Regions from separate parts of the Metabacillus sediminilitoris genome, predicted to be linked through region 3. Evidence: a T-box and tRNA genes for the amino acid it is inferred to sense, from the RefSeq annotation. Region 3 holds a T-box; the other regions hold tRNA genes.
The links. The T-box of region 3 lies ahead of pheS (phenylalanine--tRNA ligase subunit alpha). A T-box ahead of a tRNA ligase gene usually reads a tRNA of that ligase, here a tRNA-Phe.

Region 1: it has a tRNA-Phe gene. The T-box ahead of pheS (phenylalanine--tRNA ligase subunit alpha) is inferred to sense a tRNA for this amino acid. The anticodon was not compared.
Region 2: it has a tRNA-Phe gene. The T-box ahead of pheS (phenylalanine--tRNA ligase subunit alpha) is inferred to sense a tRNA for this amino acid. The anticodon was not compared.

What each region holds. Positions count from the first base shown of each region.
Region 1 is NZ_CP046266.1:617,842-623,951, forward strand. Features, by position in the region: rRNA gene GMB29_RS03220 (16S ribosomal RNA) at 1-589, shown strand, start outside; rRNA gene GMB29_RS03225 (23S ribosomal RNA) at 893-3,822, shown strand; rRNA gene rrf (5S ribosomal RNA) at 3,900-4,015, shown strand; tRNA gene GMB29_RS03235 (tRNA-Glu) at 4,059-4,133, shown strand; tRNA gene GMB29_RS03240 (tRNA-Val) at 4,149-4,224, shown strand; tRNA gene GMB29_RS03245 (tRNA-Thr) at 4,267-4,342, shown strand; tRNA gene GMB29_RS03250 (tRNA-Ala) at 4,379-4,451, shown strand; tRNA gene GMB29_RS03255 (tRNA-Ser) at 4,460-4,552, shown strand; tRNA gene GMB29_RS03260 (tRNA-Met) at 4,573-4,649, shown strand; tRNA gene GMB29_RS03265 (tRNA-Asp) at 4,726-4,802, shown strand; tRNA gene GMB29_RS03270 (tRNA-Phe) at 4,856-4,928, shown strand; tRNA gene GMB29_RS03275 (tRNA-Tyr) at 4,969-5,052, shown strand; tRNA gene GMB29_RS03280 (tRNA-Trp) at 5,060-5,133, shown strand; tRNA gene GMB29_RS03285 (tRNA-His) at 5,145-5,220, shown strand; tRNA gene GMB29_RS03290 (tRNA-Gln) at 5,500-5,574, shown strand; tRNA gene GMB29_RS03295 (tRNA-Cys) at 5,584-5,657, shown strand; tRNA gene GMB29_RS03300 (tRNA-Gly) at 5,670-5,743, shown strand; tRNA gene GMB29_RS03305 (tRNA-Ile) at 5,874-5,950, shown strand; tRNA gene GMB29_RS03310 (tRNA-Asn) at 5,962-6,036, shown strand; tRNA gene GMB29_RS03315 (tRNA-Ser) at 6,040-6,110, shown strand, end outside.
Region 2 is NZ_CP046266.1:305,877-311,986, reverse strand. Features, by position in the region: gene adh (aldehyde dehydrogenase) at 1-1,409, opposite strand, end outside; tRNA gene GMB29_RS01715 (tRNA-Arg) at 1,739-1,812, opposite strand; tRNA gene GMB29_RS01710 (tRNA-Asn) at 1,903-1,977, opposite strand; tRNA gene GMB29_RS01705 (tRNA-Ile) at 1,989-2,065, opposite strand; tRNA gene GMB29_RS01700 (tRNA-Gly) at 2,186-2,259, opposite strand; tRNA gene GMB29_RS01695 (tRNA-His) at 2,272-2,344, opposite strand; tRNA gene GMB29_RS01690 (tRNA-Tyr) at 2,360-2,443, opposite strand; tRNA gene GMB29_RS01685 (tRNA-Phe) at 2,484-2,556, opposite strand; tRNA gene GMB29_RS01680 (tRNA-Asp) at 2,716-2,792, opposite strand; tRNA gene GMB29_RS01675 (tRNA-Met) at 2,869-2,945, opposite strand; tRNA gene GMB29_RS01670 (tRNA-Ser) at 2,966-3,058, opposite strand; tRNA gene GMB29_RS01665 (tRNA-Ile) at 3,065-3,138, opposite strand; tRNA gene GMB29_RS01660 (tRNA-Met) at 3,195-3,268, opposite strand; tRNA gene GMB29_RS01655 (tRNA-Ala) at 3,289-3,361, opposite strand; tRNA gene GMB29_RS01650 (tRNA-Arg) at 3,372-3,448, opposite strand; tRNA gene GMB29_RS01645 (tRNA-Leu) at 3,462-3,547, opposite strand; tRNA gene GMB29_RS01640 (tRNA-Gly) at 3,553-3,627, opposite strand; tRNA gene GMB29_RS01635 (tRNA-Leu) at 3,638-3,723, opposite strand; tRNA gene GMB29_RS01630 (tRNA-Lys) at 3,736-3,811, opposite strand; tRNA gene GMB29_RS01625 (tRNA-Val) at 3,836-3,911, opposite strand; tRNA gene GMB29_RS01620 (tRNA-Glu) at 3,931-4,005, opposite strand; rRNA gene rrf (5S ribosomal RNA) at 4,050-4,165, opposite strand; rRNA gene GMB29_RS01610 (23S ribosomal RNA) at 4,373-6,110, opposite strand, start outside.
Region 3 is NZ_CP046266.1:4,300,133-4,306,242, forward strand. Features, by position in the region: gene pheT (phenylalanine--tRNA ligase subunit beta) at 1-541, opposite strand, end outside; gene pheS (phenylalanine--tRNA ligase subunit alpha) at 558-1,592, opposite strand; T-box leader at 1,658-1,933, opposite strand; gene GMB29_RS20715 (TrmH family RNA methyltransferase) at 1,980-2,732, opposite strand; gene sspI (small acid-soluble spore protein SspI) at 2,846-3,058, shown strand; gene GMB29_RS20725 (M42 family metallopeptidase) at 3,190-4,275, opposite strand; gene GMB29_RS20730 (dUTP diphosphatase) at 4,358-4,849, opposite strand; gene GMB29_RS20735 (sigma-w pathway protein ysdB) at 5,055-5,450, shown strand; gene GMB29_RS20740 (TVP38/TMEM64 family protein) at 5,492-6,082, opposite strand.

The DNA of each region.
Region 1 (6,110 bases), 1.9 Mb from region 3:
TTTAATTCGAAGCAACGCGAAGAACCTTACCAGGTCTTGACATCCCACTGCCCGGTATAGAGATATACCTTTCCCTTCGGGGACAGTGGTGACAGGTGGTGCATGGTTGTCGTCAGCTCGTGTCGTGAGATGTTGGGTTAAGTCCCGCAACGAGCGCAACCCTTGATCTTAGTTGCCAGCATTTAGTTGGGCACTCTAAGGTGACTGCCGGTGACAAACCGGAGGAAGGTGGGGATGACGTCAAATCATCATGCCCCTTATGACCTGGGCTACACACGTGCTACAATGGATGGTACAAAGGGCTGCAAGACTGCGAAGTCAAGCCAATCCCATAAAACCATTCTCAGTTCGGATTGCAGGCTGCAACTCGCCTGCATGAAGCCGGAATCGCTAGTAATCGCGGATCAGCATGCCGCGGTGAATACGTTCCCGGGCCTTGTACACACCGCCCGTCACACCACGAGAGTTTGTAACACCCGAAGTCGGTGGGGTAACCGTAAGGAGCCAGCCGCCTAAGGTGGGACAGATGATTGGGGTGAAGTCGTAACAAGGTAGCCGTATCGGAAGGTGCGGCTGGATCACCTCCTTTCTAAGGATAATATGAAGTTTTATTACTTCATTAAAAAGACGTTTCTGACTTTGTTTAGTTTTGAGAGAACTATCTCTCAATGATGATACACATAGGATTAAAAACATTATGCATACGATAAGTTCCTTTTTAAAGGATCGCCTGCTAAAGGCGCCACGTCCTGTGGCAACGCATGCGTTTGCACATCCTGTGCTTTGTTCCTTGAAAACTAGATAACGATAACAATTCAAGTAATTCACTGAGTTTAAAGCTTAGTTTAGTGATTCTCTTAATAATGATTAAAATGACATTTATAATGTCAAAGGTTAAGTTGTTAAGGGCGCACGGTGGATGCCTTGGCACTAGGAGCCGATGAAGGACGGTACTAACACCGATATGCTTCGGGGAGCTGTAAGTAAGCTTTGATCCGGAGATTTCCGAATGGGGGAACCCACTGCTCGTAATGGAGTAGTATTTTCACCTGAATACATAGGGTGATAAAGGCAGACCCGGGGAACTGAAACATCTAAGTACCCGGAGGAAGAGAAAGCAAACGCGATTTCCCAAGTAGCGGCGAGCGAAACGGAATTAGCCCAAACCAAGAGGCTTGCCTCTTGGGGTTGTAGGACACTCTATACGGAGTTACAAAGGAACGGAGTAAATGAAGAGGTCTGGAAAGGCCCGTCAAAGAAGGTAACAACCCTGTAGTTGAAACTTCGTTCCCTCCAGAGTGGATCCTGAGTACGGCGGGACACGTGAAATCCCGTCGGAAGCAGGGAGGACCATCTCCCAAGGCTAAATACTCCCTAGTGACCGATAGTGAACCAGTACCGTGAGGGAAAGGTGAAAAGCACCCCGGAAGGGGAGTGAAAGAGATCCTGAAACCGTGTGCCTACAAGTAGTCAAAGCCCGTTAATGGGTAATGGCGTGCCTTTTGTAGAATGAACCGGCGAGTTACGATCCCGTGCAAGGTTAAGTTGATGAGACGGAGCCGCAGCGAAAGCGAGTCTGAATAGGGCGAAAGAGTACGTGGTCGTAGACCCGAAACCAGGTGATCTACCCATGTCCAGGGTGAAGTTCAGGTAACACTGAATGGAGGCCCGAACCCACGCACGTTGAAAAGTGCGGGGATGAGGTGTGGGTAGCGGAGAAATTCCAATCGAACTTGGAGATAGCTGGTTCTCTCCGAAATAGCTTTAGGGCTAGCCTTGAAATTGAGAGTCTTGGAGGTAGAGCACTGATTGGACTAGGGGCCCCCATCGGGTTACCGAATTCAGTCAAACTCCGAATGCCAAAGACTTATGTTCAGGAGTCAGACTGCGAGTGATAAGATCCGTAGTCAAGAGGGAAACAGCCCAGACCACCAGCTAAGGTCCCAAAGTATACGTTAAGTGGAAAAGGATGTGGAGTTGCTTAGACAACCAGGATGTTGGCTTAGAAGCAGCCACCATTTAAAGAGTGCGTAATAGCTCACTGGTCGAGTGACTCTGCGCCGAAAATGTACCGGGGCTAAACGTATCACCGAAGCTGTGGATTGTTCTTACGAACAATGGTAGGAGAGCGTTCTAAGGGCTGTGAAGCTAGACCGGAAGGACTAGTGGAGCGCTTAGAAGTGAGAATGCCGGTATGAGTAGCGAAAGAGGGGTGAGAATCCCCTCCACCGAATGCCTAAGGTTTCCTGAGGAAGGCTCGTCCGCTCAGGGTTAGTCGGGACCTAAGCCGAGGCCGAAAGGCGTAGGCGATGGACAACAGGTTGAAATTCCTGTACCACCTCCTCACCATTTGAGCAATGGGGGGACGCAGAAGGATAGGGTAAGCGCGCTGTTGGATTAGCGCGTCCAAGCAGTTAGGCTGACAACGAGGCAAATCCCGTTGTCGCAAAGGCTGAGCTGTGATGGCGAGGGAAATATAGTACCGAAGTTCCTGATTCCACACTGCCAAGAAAAGCCTCTAGCGAGGTGAGAGGTGCCCGTACCGCAAACCGACACAGGTAGGCGAGGAGAGAATCCTAAGGTGAGCGAGAGAACTCTCGTTAAGGAACTCGGCAAAATGACCCCGTAACTTCGGGAGAAGGGGTGCTTTTTCAGGGCTTGCCCTGCGAAAAGCCGCAGTGAATAGGCCCAGGCGACTGTTTAGCAAAAACACAGGTCTCTGCGAAGCCGCAAGGCGAAGTATAGGGGCTGACGCCTGCCCGGTGCTGGAAGGTTAAGGGGAGAGGTTAGCGCAAGCGAAGCTTTGAACCGAAGCCCCAGTAAACGGCGGCCGTAACTATAACGGTCCTAAGGTAGCGAAATTCCTTGTCGGGTAAGTTCCGACCCGCACGAAAGGCGTAACGATCTGGGCACTGTCTCAACGAGAGACTCGGTGAAATTATAGTACCTGTGAAGATGCAGGTTACCCGCGACAGGACGGAAAGACCCCGTGGAGCTTTACTGTAGCCTGATATTGAATTTTGGTACAGCTTGTACAGGATAGGTAGGAGCCTGAGAAGCCGGAGCGCTAGCTTCGGTGGAGGCGTCGGTGGGATACTACCCTGGCTGTATTGAAATTCTAACCCGCAGCCCTTATCGGGCTGGGAGACAGTGTCAGGTGGGCAGTTTGACTGGGGCGGTCGCCTCCTAAAATGTAACGGAGGCGCCCAAAGGTTCCCTCAGAATGGTTGGAAATCATTCGTAGAGTGTAAAGGCACAAGGGAGCTTGACTGCGAGACCTACAAGTCGAGCAGGGACGAAAGTCGGGCTTAGTGATCCGGTGGTTCCGCATGGAAGGGCCATCGCTCAACGGATAAAAGCTACCCCGGGGATAACAGGCTTATCTCCCCCAAGAGTCCACATCGACGGGGAGGTTTGGCACCTCGATGTCGGCTCATCGCATCCTGGGGCTGTAGTCGGTCCCAAGGGTTGGGCTGTTCGCCCATTAAAGCGGTACGCGAGCTGGGTTCAGAACGTCGTGAGACAGTTCGGTCCCTATCCGTCGTGGGCGTAGGAAATTTGAGAGGAGCTGTCCTTAGTACGAGAGGACCGGGATGGACGCACCGCTGGTGTACCAGTTGTCTTGCCAAAGGCATAGCTGGGTAGCTATGTGCGGAAGGGATAAGTGCTGAAAGCATCTAAGCATGAAGCCCCCCTCAAGATGAGATTTCCCATAGCGCAAGCTAGTAAGATCCCTGAAAGATGATCAGGTTGATAGGTCAGAGGTGGAAGCGCGGTGACGTGTGGAGCTGACTGATACTAATCGATCGAGGACTTAACCTAATATATATGCGTTAAACAAAGTGAATTGAATTGTGAATCGTTATCTAGTTTTGAAGGAACAACCTTCAAACTAAATGTCTGGTGACGATGGCGAAGAGGTCACACCCGTTCCCATGCCGAACACGGAAGTTAAGCTCTTCAGCGCCGATGGTAGTTAGGGGTTTCCCCTTGTGAGAGTAGGACGTTGCCAGGCAAAAGCCCCTTAGTTGGGGCTATTATTTTGTCAATTTATAATTGGCCCGTTGGTCAAGCGGTTAAGACACCGCCCTTTCACGGCGGTAACACGGGTTCGAATCCCGTACGGGTCACCATTTACACCTTTCATTGGAGGATTAGCTCAGCTGGGAGAGCATCTGCCTTACAAGCAGAGGGTCGGCGGTTCGATCCCGTCATCCTCCACCATTATTAAGTACAAATAAATTAATTCAACAATATTTTAATTATGCCGGTGTAGCTCAATTGGTAGAGCAACTGACTTGTAATCAGTAGGTTGGGGGTTCAAGTCCTCTCGCCGGCACCATTTTTCTTAATGGAGAATTTGGATATTCTAATTTATGGGGCCTTAGCTCAGCTGGGAGAGCGCCTGCTTTGCACGCAGGAGGTCAGCGGTTCGATCCCGCTAGGCTCCACTTATGATGGAGGAATACCCAAGTCCGGCTGAAGGGATCGGTCTTGAAAACCGACAGGGGTGTCAAAGCCCGCGGGGGTTCGAATCCCCCTTCCTCCTCCATAATTAATTCTCTTTATTGTCGCGGGGTGGAGCAGTCCGGTAGCTCGTCGGGCTCATAACCCGAAGGTCGCAGGTTCAAATCCTGTCCCCGCAACCAATTTTAGTTGACGATGCTACGTTGGTTATTCTTCTTAGCGAGGAAACATAGTAGTGCTGTTAAGTGGAACCAAAATGGTCCGGTAGTTCAGTTGGTTAGAATGCCTGCCTGTCACGCAGGAGGTCGCGGGTTCGAGTCCCGTCCGGACCGCCATTTTATTCCAGTAGGAGTAACAACTACTAATGACATGGAAATAGATTGTGTGTGGCTCGGTAGCTCAGTCGGTAGAGCAATGGACTGAAAATCCATGTGTCGGCGGTTCGATTCCGTCCCGAGCCACCTTTAAACATAATCTGATTTGTATTCTTCTAAATCATATGGAGGGGTAGCGAAGTGGCTAAACGCGGCGGACTGTAAATCCGCTCCTTAGGGTTCGGCAGTTCGAATCTGCCCCCCTCCACCATTTTAATAGGGGCATAGTTTAACGGTAGAATAGAGGTCTCCAAAACCTTTGATGTGGGTTCGATTCCTACTGCCCCTGCCAATTTTATAATGGCGATTGTGGCGAAGTGGTTAACGCATCGGATTGTGGTTCCGACATTCGTGGGTTCGATTCCCATCAGTCGCCCCATTTTTTATTAGAGGGAATAGGTTTCAATTAGCGCTACACATAAGAGTTGTTAGAAAGAAAAATTTGATGAAATTGTACAGATTTTATTAAGTTTTAAAATTGACTTGGTAGTGACTATTTCCTAGAAGAATAACTATCTTGCGGGTTTTGCATGCTAGAATAGTTTTTTTAAATAAAGGCGATACTGAGTGAGTAGTTTTTATCTTGCTTTAAAGTATACTTAGTAGTCGACGATATTTCGTGCAGCATATTCTGGAAGTTTTGCATGAAGCTAATCAATGGGCTATAGCCAAGCGGTAAGGCAACGGACTTTGACTCCGTCATTCGTTGGTTCGAATCCAGCTAGCCCAGCCATATTTATAAGGCATCATAGCCAAGTGGTAAGGCAGAGGTCTGCAAAACCTTTATCCCCGGTTCAAATCCGGGTGGTGCCTCCAATATTTCGATATGCGGGTGTAGTTTAGTGGTAAAACCTCAGCCTTCCAAGCTGATGATGAGGGTTCGATTCCCTTCACCCGCTCCAAAATGTGAAATGCGTAGGCGACTGTTCAGCTTTGAGAGACGATGGAGAGCTGGTCATGCAAATCCTGGTTTTGGATTTGTGGGAACAGATCGAAGCGGCCGAAAAGCTAGGAGCCGAAGCTAGACAAAATGGGCCTATAGCTCAGCTGGTTAGAGCGCACGCCTGATAAGCGTGAGGTCGATGGTTCGAGTCCATTTAGGCCCACCATTTTATTTTATTCCGCAGTAGCTCAGTGGTAGAGCTATCGGCTGTTAACCGATCGGTCGTAGGTTCGAGTCCTACCTGCGGAGCCATATGGGGAAGTACTCAAGTGGCTGAAGAGGCGCCCCTGCTAAGGGTGTAGGTCGTGTAAGCGGCGCGAGGGTTC
Region 2 (6,110 bases), 1.6 Mb from region 3:
CCACCAAAAGCAGCATGAGCCGGGTAAGCATGGTAGCAATTTGTCCAAACTCGTCCTGCTTCGATTCCCCTGCCAAATCTATATGCAGTATTAATATCTCTTGACCAAACACCAGCACCTAACCCATATAAAGTATCATTGGCAATTGTCAACGCTTCTTCTTGATTACTAAATGTTGTTACAGTAACAACTGGTCCAAATATTTCTTCTTGGAAAATCCTCATTTTATTATGCCCTTTAAACACAGTTGGTTTTACATAATACCCTCCACTTAAATCACCTTCCAAAAAGTTGCGCCTACCGCCTGTTAAAACTTGTGCACCTTCTTGTTCTCCTATATCAATATAAGAAAGGATTTTTTCAATCTGCTCTGCAGATGCTTGTGCACCAATCATCGTATTTGTATCTAATGGATTCCCCTGCTTGATATCTTTTACACGTTTTAAAGCCTTTTCGATAAAATCATCATAAATAGATTCTTGAATTAAAGCACGTGATGGGCATGTACAAACTTCTCCCTGATTAAGAGCAAACATAACAAAACCTTCAATCGCCTTATCTAAAAAGTCGTCGTCTTTTTCCATTACATTTTCAAAGAATATATTAGGGGACTTACCTCCAAGCTCTAGTGTAACTGGTATTAAATTCTGGGAAGCATATTGCATAATTAGACGTCCAGTCGTTGTTTCTCCTGTAAATGCAACTTTAGCAACTCTATTACTAATTGCGAGTGGCTTGCCTGCTTCTAAACCAAAACCGTTAACAATATTAACTACACCTTTTGGTAACAGGTCTGCAATTAATTCCATTAAAATTAAGATACTTACAGGCGTTTGTTCTGCAGGTTTTAATACAACACAGTTTCCTGCAGCTAAAGCTGGAGCTAATTTCCAAGTTGCCATTAAAATTGGAAAGTTCCATGGAATAATTTGTCCCACTACACCTAATGGTTCATGAAAGTGATAAGCAACAGTGTCTTTATCTATTTCACTGATACTACCTTCCTGAGAACGTATGCTTCCAGCAAAATAACGAAAATGATCTATTGCTAAGGGAATATCTGCATTTAATGTTTCTCTAATTGGTTTACCGTTATCCCATGTTTCAGCAACAGCTAGCATTTCTAAATTTGTTTCAATGCGATCAGCAATCTTATTTAATATATTTGCACGTACAGCAGCAGACGATTCTCCCCATGCTTTTTTTGCTGCATGTGCTGCATCAAGTGCAAGCTCGATATCTTCTGCAGTAGAACGAGGCACTTCGCAAAAAGCATGTCCATTTACCGGTGAAACATTTTCAAAATATTCACCTTTAACTGGCGCTGTCCACTCTCCACCAATATAATTTTCATATCGCGATTTAAAACTAACTTTAGATCCCCTCGTGCCAGGTTGTGAAAAAATCATTAGAATCCCTCCTATTATTTATGGATAACAAATAAAAGATTGATAGCCTTCAAGAAGTTTTTATGTAAGCGTTACTTAAACTACCGATATATTTTATTCTAAAAAAAGGATTTTATTACCTATAGGAGGACAAAACCAATATTTTTCTATGAGACCGTGAAGATTAATGGTAAGAGGATATAAGCTAGCTAGTTTTCGCACTTGGTAAGTAGAAGAAACACAGCCTAAATGAATGTAGCATTAAGTGGATTTAAATGAGGTATTATGATAGGAGTTATTGTAAAAGTATATATTAAAAAAACTAATCCAATAAGTGGATTAGTTTTTTACGCGCCTTAGAGGATTCGAACCTCTGACCGACAGCTTAGAAGGCTGTTGCTCTATCCTGCTGAGCTAAAGGCGCATGATATGTATAAAATAGACATTGGAACCACTATTGTCACTGACAATTAGTATTATTACCTCTATAGCATTTGCAGCTCCAAATAAAAAATGGCTCCGCAGGTAGGACTCGAACCTACGACCGATCGGTTAACAGCCGATAGCTCTACCACTGAGCTACTGCGGAATAAAATAAAATGGTGGGCCTAAATGGACTCGAACCATCGACCTCACGCTTATCAGGCGTGCGCTCTAACCAGCTGAGCTATAGGCCCATTTTTGTCTAACTTCGGCTACTAGCTTTTCGGCCACTTCAAACTGTTCCCACAAATCCAAAACAAGGATTTGCATGACCAGCTCTCAAAGCAGAACAGTCGCCTATGTATTTCAAATTTTGGAGCGGGTGAAGGGAATCGAACCCTCATCATCAGCTTGGAAGGCTGAGGTTTTACCACTAAACTACACCCGCAAACATAAAAGGGGCGACTGATGGGAATCGAACCCACGAATGTCGGAACCACAATCCGATGCGTTAACCACTTCGCCACAATCGCCACGTATATTCTAATTGGTGGAGGGGGGCAGATTCGAACTGCCGAACCCTAAGGAGCGGATTTACAGTCCGCCGCGTTTAGCCACTTCGCTACCCCTCCATGTGATTTAGATGAATACAAACAAGAATAAGTTTAAAGGTGGCTCAGGACGGAATCGAACCGCCGACACATGGATTTTCAGTCCATTGCTCTACCGACTGAGCTACTGAGCCAAATTGTTTTCGGCTTCCGCTAAGCTTCAAATCTCTACGTCAACTCCTGCACTCACATCCTCACGTATTTACATACGCTCCGGTGTTCGCTTAGTCGTTTCCTCGACCTTTTCGCTTATCGAAACCCTTTTACTTGAGATAAGTGTTTTTGTAAAATAATGGCGGTCCGGACGGGACTCGAACCCGCGACCTCCTGCGTGACAGGCAGGCATTCTAACCAACTGAACTACCGGACCATTTTGGTTGTACTTAACAGCACTACTATGTTTCCTCGCTAAGAAGAATAACCAACGTAGCATCGTCAACTAAATTTGGTTGCGGGGACAGGATTTGAACCTGCGACCTTCGGGTTATGAGCCCGACGAGCTACCGGACTGCTCCACCCCGCGACAATAAAGAGAATTAAATATGGAGGAGGAAGGGGGATTCGAACCCCCGCGGGCTTTGACACCCCTGTCGGTTTTCAAGACCGATCCCTTCAGCCGGACTTGGGTATTCCTCCAATAAATGGACCCTGTAGGACTCGAACCTACGACCGGACGGTTATGAGCCGTCTGCTCTAACCAACTGAGCTAAGGGTCCAATATTCATGAGTTTAATTGTCAATAATACTATTTAGGACAATTATTTAATTTTAATAGCGGCGGAGGGAGTCGAACCCACGACCTTTCGGGTATGAACCGAATGCTCTAGCCAGCTGAGCTACACCGCCATAATATAAAGGATGTTAAGTGGAGCCTAGCGGGATCGAACCGCTGACCTCCTGCGTGCAAAGCAGGCGCTCTCCCAGCTGAGCTAAGGCCCCATGTTTTAATTGGCGCGCCCGAGAGGAGTCGAACCCCTAACCTTTTGATCCGTAGTCAAACGCTCTATCCAATTGAGCTACGGGCGCATATTATATGAAGTGCCGAGGACCGGAATCGAACCGGTACGGTAGTCACCTACCGCAGGATTTTAAGTCCTGTGCGTCTGCCAGTTCCGCCACCCCGGCATATCTGGAGCGGAAGACGGGATTCGAACCCGCGACCCCCACCTTGGCAAGGTGGTGTTCTACCACTGAACTACTTCCGCAATATTTAAATGGTGCGGGTGAAGGGACTTGAACCCCCACGTCATAAAGACACTAGATCCTAAGTCTAGCGCGTCTGCCAATTCCGCCACACCCGCAAGGTGTGTAAATGGTGAGCCATGAAGGACTCGAACCTTCGACCCTCTGATTAAAAGTCAGATGCTCTACCGACTGAGCTAATGGCTCAATATAAAATGAATATTGAATCAATGGTGGAGGATGACGGGATCGAACCGCCGACCCTCTGCTTGTAAGGCAGATGCTCTCCCAGCTGAGCTAATCCTCCAAATTAAAGATAAATGAAATGGTGACCCGTACGGGATTCGAACCCGTGTTACCGCCGTGAAAGGGCGGTGTCTTAACCGCTTGACCAACGGGCCAACAACAAAATTTTACAAAATAATAGCCCCAAATAAGGGGCTTTACCTGGCAACGTCCTACTCTCACAAGGGGAAACCCCTAACTACCATCGGCGCTGAAGAGCTTAACTTCCGTGTTCGGCATGGGAACGGGTGTGACCTCTTCGCCATCGTCACCAGATAAATGTATATGTTGAAGGATATTCCTTCAAAACTAGATAACGATTCACAATTCATTCACTCAACTGAGTTTATACTCTTACATTGTCCAGCTCCAGAAGCCAAATCCTACGGTCATTTCACACTCTCCTGCGAAGTCAAAGTACGACTTCTTCTCGAGCGCTCCAATGCCCTATGGATTTAAGCGGGCTTCTTCCGCTTTTCTATTTAGGTTAAGTCCTCGATCGATTAGTATCAGTCAGCTCCACACGTCACCGCGCTTCCACCTCTGACCTATCAACCTGATCATCTTTCAGGGATCTTACTAGCTTACGCTATGGGAAATCTCATCTTGAGGGGGGCTTCATGCTTAGATGCTTTCAGCACTTATCCCTTCCGCACATAGCTACCCAGCTATGCCTTTGGCAAGACAACTGGTACACCAGCGGTGCGTCCATCCCGGTCCTCTCGTACTAAGGACAGCTCCTCTCAAATTTCCTACGCCCACGACGGATAGGGACCGAACTGTCTCACGACGTTCTGAACCCAGCTCGCGTACCGCTTTAATGGGCGAACAGCCCAACCCTTGGGACCGACTACAGCCCCAGGATGCGATGAGCCGACATCGAGGTGCCAAACCTCCCCGTCGATGTGGACTCTTGGGGGAGATAAGCCTGTTATCCCCGGGGTAGCTTTTATCCGTTGAGCGATGGCCCTTCCATGCGGAACCACCGGATCACTAAGCCCGACTTTCGTCCCTGCTCGACTTGTAGGTCTCGCAGTCAAGCTCCCTTGTGCCTTTACACTCTACGAATGATTTCCAACCATTCTGAGGGAACCTTTGGGCGCCTCCGTTACATTTTAGGAGGCGACCGCCCCAGTCAAACTGCCCACCTGACACTGTCTCCCAGCCCGATAAGGGCTGCGGGTTAGAATTTCAATACAGCCAGGGTAGTATCCCACCGACGCCTCCACCGAAGCTAGCGCTCCGGCTTCTCAGGCTCCTACCTATCCTGTACAAGCTGTACCAAAATTCAATATCAGGCTACAGTAAAGCTCCACGGGGTCTTTCCGTCCTGTCGCGGGTAACCTGCATCTTCACAGGTACTATAATTTCACCGAGTCTCTCGTTGAGACAGTGCCCAGATCGTTACGCCTTTCGTGCGGGTCGGAACTTACCCGACAAGGAATTTCGCTACCTTAGGACCGTTATAGTTACGGCCGCCGTTTACTGGGGCTTCGGTTCAAAGCTTCGCTTGCGCTAACCTCTCCCCTTAACCTTCCAGCACCGGGCAGGCGTCAGCCCCTATACTTCGCCTTGCGGCTTCGCAGAGACCTGTGTTTTTGCTAAACAGTCGCCTGGGCCTATTCACTGCGGCTTTTCGCAGGGCAAGCCCTGAAAAAGCACCCCTTCTCCCGAAGTTACGGGGTCATTTTGCCGAGTTCCTTAACGAGAGTTCTCTCGCTCACCTTAGGATTCTCTCCTCGCCTACCTGTGTCGGTTTGCGGTACGGGCACCTCTCACCTCGCTAGAGGCTTTTCTTGGCAGTGTGGAATCAGGAACTTCGGTACTATATTTCCCTCGCCATCACAGCTCAGCCTTTACGACAACGGGATTTGCCTCGTTATCAGCCTAACTGCTTGGGCGCGCTAATCCAACAGCGCGCTTACCCTATCCTTCTGCGTCCCCCCATTGCTCAAATGGTGAGGAGGTGGTACAGGAATTTCAACCTGTTGTCCATCGCCTACGCCTTTCGGCCTCGGCTTAGGTCCCGACTAACCCTGAGCGGACGAGCCTTCCTCAGGAAACCTTAGGCATTCGGTGGAGGGGATTCTCACCCCTCTTTCGCTACTCATACCGGCATTCTCACTTCTAAGCGCTCCACTAGTCCTTCCGGTCTAGCTTCACAGCCCTTAGAACGCTCTCCTACCATTGTTCGTAAGAACAATCCACAGCTTCGGTGATA
Region 3 (6,110 bases):
CTAACATACTCATTGCATCAGCACGATTTGGTGTTAAGCCTAATTCAAGAACAGCATCATCAAGATTTAATTGCTGAAGGGCATCCACTCCAACCTCTACATCACTAGGGAAGACAAAAATACCTTCAGAATACTCTTTTGCCACTAGTTTTGCTTCAAACCCTAACTCCTGTAAGGAACAGATCATTCCATTTGAAACTTCTCCGCGAAGCTTTGCCTTTTTAATTTTAAAATTCCCTGGTAAAACAGCTCCAACAGTTGCAACCGCAACTTTCTGTCCTTTATCTACATTTTTAGCACCGCAAATAATTTGAACAATTTCACCGTTTCCGAGATCAACTTGACATTTATTTAACTTTTCCGCATCTGGATGCTTTTCTTTTTCAACTACATGACCGATAACGACACCTTTCATGCCTTCATTTAAAACATCTACACCTTCTACTTCGATACCGCTTCGTGTAATTTTCTCAGCTAATTCACCTGGAGTTATTCCTGCTAAATCAACGTACTCAGCTAACCATTTATATGAAACAAACATGTTAGAAACCTCCTATTTAAGCTCGTTTAAATTGTTTTAAGAATCGAACATCATCCGTATAGAAATGACGAATATCATCAATCCCGTACTTTAACATGGCAATTCGCTCTGGTCCCATACCGAACGCAAAGCCACTGTATTTTTTAGAATCAAAGCCAGCCATTTCAAGTACGTTCGGATGTACCATTCCAGCACCTAAAATCTCGATCCAGCCAGTACCTTTACAAACTTTACAGCCATTTCCTCCACAAGAGAAACAAGATACATCTACTTCAACAGATGGCTCTGTGAAAGGGAAGAAACTTGGGCGTAAACGAATTTCACGCTCATCACCGAACATTTTCTTTGCAAATACTTCAAGAGTACCTTTAAGATCACTCATACTAATATTTTCATCTACAACAAGTCCTTCAATTTGGGTAAATTGATGTGAGTGTGTTGCATCATCATTATCACGACGATATACCTTACCTGGACAAATAATTTTCACTGGACCTTTGCCTTCATGCTTTTGCATAGTTCTTGCTTGCACCGGTGATGTATGTGTGCGTAAAAGCAGCTCTTCTGTAATATAGAAAGAATCTTGCATGTCTCTGGCAGGATGACCTTTTGGAAGGTTCAATGCTTCAAAGTTAAAATAATCTGTTTCAACTTCTGGACCTTCAGCAATTTGATAACCCATACCAAGGAATAAGTCTTCAATTTCCTCTACTACTGCTGTTAAAGGGTGATGATTACCAACTCTTACAGGACGACCTGGTAATGTCACATCGATTGTTTCATTTGCAAGTTTTTGTTCAACAGCCAATTGTTCTAAACGTTCTTGTTTGCTTGAAATCGAAGTAGCAATTGCTTCACGAACTTCATTTGCAAGTGCGCCCATGACTGGACGTTCTTCAGCTGAAAGTTTACCCATTCCACGTAAAACTTCGGTAATTGGCCCTTTTTTCCCTAAATAAGCTACTCGAATATCATTCAATGCTTTTAATTCTTGCGCTTGCTCAACTTTTTCAAGTGCTTCTTGTTGAAGCTGTTTTAATTGCTCTTGCATCTTTGTTCCTCCTTTATTTAAAAAGCTAAAAGAGCTTTTTTTGCAAAATAAAAAACTCGCCCCCAAAAAGGGACGAGTTGAATTCGCGTTACCACCCTTGTTAGCCGTACACACAATTCTTTGCACGACTCACTTCATTTCAATAACGGTAAAAACCGGAACACCTTTACGTTCTAGAGGTTGAGGTTGAAAGACCTTATCCTCTCTTAACTCTATTACGGTCTAAGTGTCAACTCGAGAGGTGAATTCATTTACTACTATCCATAAAATGCTTTCAGTCTAAGGCATTTTTTCCCTGAATGGACGTATTGTAAATTACTAGTCTCTGTCATAGTATTTCCTATGTAATTTCTATCTTATTATAATCAAAACATTTTGTTCCTGCAACTATCCTCGTAAATGATAAAGAAGGATCCCAGCTGCAATTGCAACGTTAAGTGATTCTGCTCCACCATAGATTGGAATATATAGATTTTTCACCGTTTTTTGCAGCAATTCACGATTTACTCCGCTACCTTCATTTCCTATAATCAAACAAAATTGTTCAGATGGTGAAACATCTCGATAACTGACGCCATTTTGTAAGGAAGTTCCATAAACAGGTATTTCATTCCTGCTATAAATGTCAAGCCACTCCACTAAATTACCCTTTATAATTGGTAAATGAAAAATTGAACCTTGACTTGATCGAATGACTTTTGAATTATAGTGATCAACTGTTCCTTCTCCTAAAATGATCCCATCAATCCCCGCAGCATCCGCTGTTCGAATGATTGTCCCAAGATTGCCAGGATCTTGAACACTGTCAATGAAGAGAATTTTATTCCAATTATCAGCTGAAAGCTCCGTCTGAATTTCACAAATTGCCGCTACTCCCTGTGGTGTTTCAGTATCACTAATTGCTTTCAGCACTTCCTTAGTGACTAAGATGATATTCAGTTGATCAACATTCCAATGTGTTGGGATTGTCGTATCCTCAGAAACAATAAGATCTTTTATTATTTCTTTTGTTTTTAGTGCTTCTTCGACTAAATGTAAACCTTCAATCATAAACGTACCCGTTGCTTCACGTTCTTTTTTTGTATGTAGTTTTCTCCATTGTTTTACTTTTTGATTTTTAACTGACTCAATTCTATCCACATTAAAACTCCTTTTGCGAACATTTCCAAGATCTCTTTCCAATCATACATAATTCTTGTTTATTTAACAAACATTACTAATAAGCTGGAATCAAACAAAAGGAGTGCATGAAATTGAATTTAAATCTACGAAATGCTGTAATCGCGAATGTATCTGGGAATACTCAAGACCAATTACAGGATACAATTGTTGATGCTATCCAAAGCGGTGAAGAAAAAATGCTTCCTGGTCTAGGAGTACTTTTCGAGGTTATTTGGCAAAATGCGAATGATCAAGATAAGCAGGAAATGTTATCAACATTAGAGCAGGGATTGAAAAAGCCATAAAGATAAACATAAAAAAACCTTGATAGGTATAGCCACCATCAAGGTTTTTTTATTTTATTTATTCTCCAATCGTTTAAAGCGAATCCATTTTACCTACATATTATCATCAATGTTCCTTACTTGGTTTTCTATTATTCAAACGTAATTTTATCAACCGTTTTTCGATCCAAACGCTTGATTACTTCTGTGATTAACTTAACCGCATTTTCATAATCATCACGATGAAGCATCGCAGCATGTGAGTGGATATAACGCGTAGCAATTGTAATGGAAAGTGCTGGTACACCATTTGCCGAAATATGGATAGAACCTGAATCTGTACCACCGCCTGGCATTGATTCAAATTGATAAGGAATATTTAATTCATCCGCTGTATCTGTCACTAAATCGCGTAGCCCTTTATGTGAAACCATTGAAGCATCATAAAGAACGATTTGCGGTCCATCCCCCATTTTACTTGCTGCTTCTTTTTCAGAAATCCCCGGAGTATCTCCAGCGATACCTACATCAACACCAAATGCTATATCAGGCTCTATTAGGTTTGCAGATGTTTTTGCACCTCTTAATCCCACTTCTTCTTGAACAGTACCAACACCATACACTACGTTTGGATGATCTGTCCCTTTTAAGTTTTTCAATACATCAATTGCAATCGCACAGCCAATTCGATTATCCCATGCTTTGGCTAGAAGCATTTTTTCATTTTTCATCACTGTAAATTCAAAATAAGGTACAATTTGATCGCCAGGCTTCACACCAAATTCCATTGCTTCTTCACGGCTGGAGGCGCCAATATCAATAAACATATCTTTAATATCAACAGGTTTTTTACGTGATTCGGCAGGTAGAATATGTGGCGGCTTAGAACCAATGATTCCTGTAATATCACCATTTCTAGTTACAATTGTTACACGTTGAGCCAGCATAACCTGTGACCACCAGCCGCCAACTGTTTGAAAGCGGATAAACCCTTTGTCATCAATTTTTGTAACCATAAAGCCAACTTCATCTAAATGTCCGGCAATCATTATTTTTGGTCCTTGTTCGATTCCAACCTTCTTAGCAACCAAGCTTCCTAGATTGTCAGTAAACACTTCATCCGCATAATTTGTTATGTATTTTTTCATGACATCCCGAACTTCACGTTCATTTCCTGGGATCCCTTTTGCATCTGTAAGGTCTTTTAGCATTGTTAATGTTTCATCATACTTTGTCATAATAAAACCTCCTTTATCTAACATTCTCTTTTAGTATACATGAAAGATGATCCTATAAGAAATCTTCCACAATTACACAGATTTAATACCCTTGTTTCTGTCGTTCATGATTGACCTCATTTTTTGAAACATACGCCTTTTCTATTTGGGCACTTGAAAATCCTAATAGCTCTCCTAAAAATAAATATTCTTCACACATATTTTTATACATGCTTATTGAACGCTCGTCCTTAAATAAGGTAATCGATTGGTACACATATAAAAATTGTTCTGTCACAGTCCGTTTATCTTGTTTATTTTCAAAATGAATCGTCGGTTCGATATCGATCTCCAATCCTAATGAAAGGATGAAGTGAATTCCGTCTACATATTCCTCTAATATAACATCAATTGAAGCAGGAGGCTTCACACTCCAAAACTTAAAACATCTAGTCTCGTTTGCAAGTTCCCCAACCTCTACTAATAGAGCTAATATTTTTCTATCAAATAACATCTCTTGTTGTAATTGATGCTGTGTTTCAATTTTTGTATCTAATTCTTTTTGCATCATAAATAACTTTGCTAGGTTTACCATACATGCTTTCCTCCATATAATCGATTAGTTCAATAGCTTCTATTCAATCCCGAGAACACCAGAGGGCTTAGGACCGAAGTTTGATACCAGAACTTAGATTAATTTTCTTTACTCTTAAAAAAATTATAACAAATAGAAAAAATCTTGAAACCTTTTTCTACACTTGATCGTATATATGAAAAATTGCCCTCAGGAGGGGTTTAATATGATTGTGTTGTTTTTACGCATCCTTTTAATTGCCCTAATCATTTTTCTCGTATATTCTGGGTTTAAATATTTATTTAACCCAAAACGAAAGCTTGAATTAGCGCATGAACAAAAACAATTTTACTTTTTAGATGATCATGCTAATGTCCGAAAAAATTTTTCACTAACCCACAAAGGGGTTTTATTTGAAGGTGAAAAGTATTTAGGTACGACTACAAATGCATTTGAGGTTGTTTCTATCTTTATTTGGGCAGAATCGATGAGTACATTAAAAGGATTAACTGTAGAGGATTTCACCTACATTGAAGACCAAATAAAACATCGATATCCTTTTGCAAAAGTTGAATGGAAAAGTCCAATTAAAGAGCTGTTGAGTAAAAAACAGGGACACTAAATATAAGAAATGAAAAGGTACAGCAAATGGCTGTACCTTTCTTAATAATCATGCTTTTTTTCTCTTGAAAAAAAATCATGCCATTGGATTAAGGCCTGCTTTTCTCTTAAAAAATAAACGAGGCACAATAAGACTATAACTAATAATACAAGATAAATAGGAGCTAATGTCTGTAGAGATGCACCTAAAAAAGTAAAACAAAATGATGATGGGATATGTGTCAAAAATGATAGCTTCATAAACTTTCGAAATGTTTTTGTTTTTTCTAAAATACATAAAGAGATCAGTGAAAAATTAACGAATGGTATCATACGTAAAATGACAATTTGGCCATTTGATAATTGTGTATATTGACCCAACCATATTACTTTCATTTTCTCAAATCGTTGCAGTAATGCAGGGAATAGTTTTGAAATGAAATAAAAGATCATACTTGCCCCAGTAAGACCAACTACTGAATAAATTGTCCCCAATTCAGCTCCAAACAAGACTCCGCCAGCAATACATACAACAACTACAGGGATTAGCAAAAACTGTCTAATCATATGAAAAAAAATAAAAACGATGGGGGCAAAGAATCCAGTCGTCTCAATGACCGTTAATACAGATGATGTTGCGATATCGACCGTCATCACCACTTTCTTGTTGCGAATCATTTCT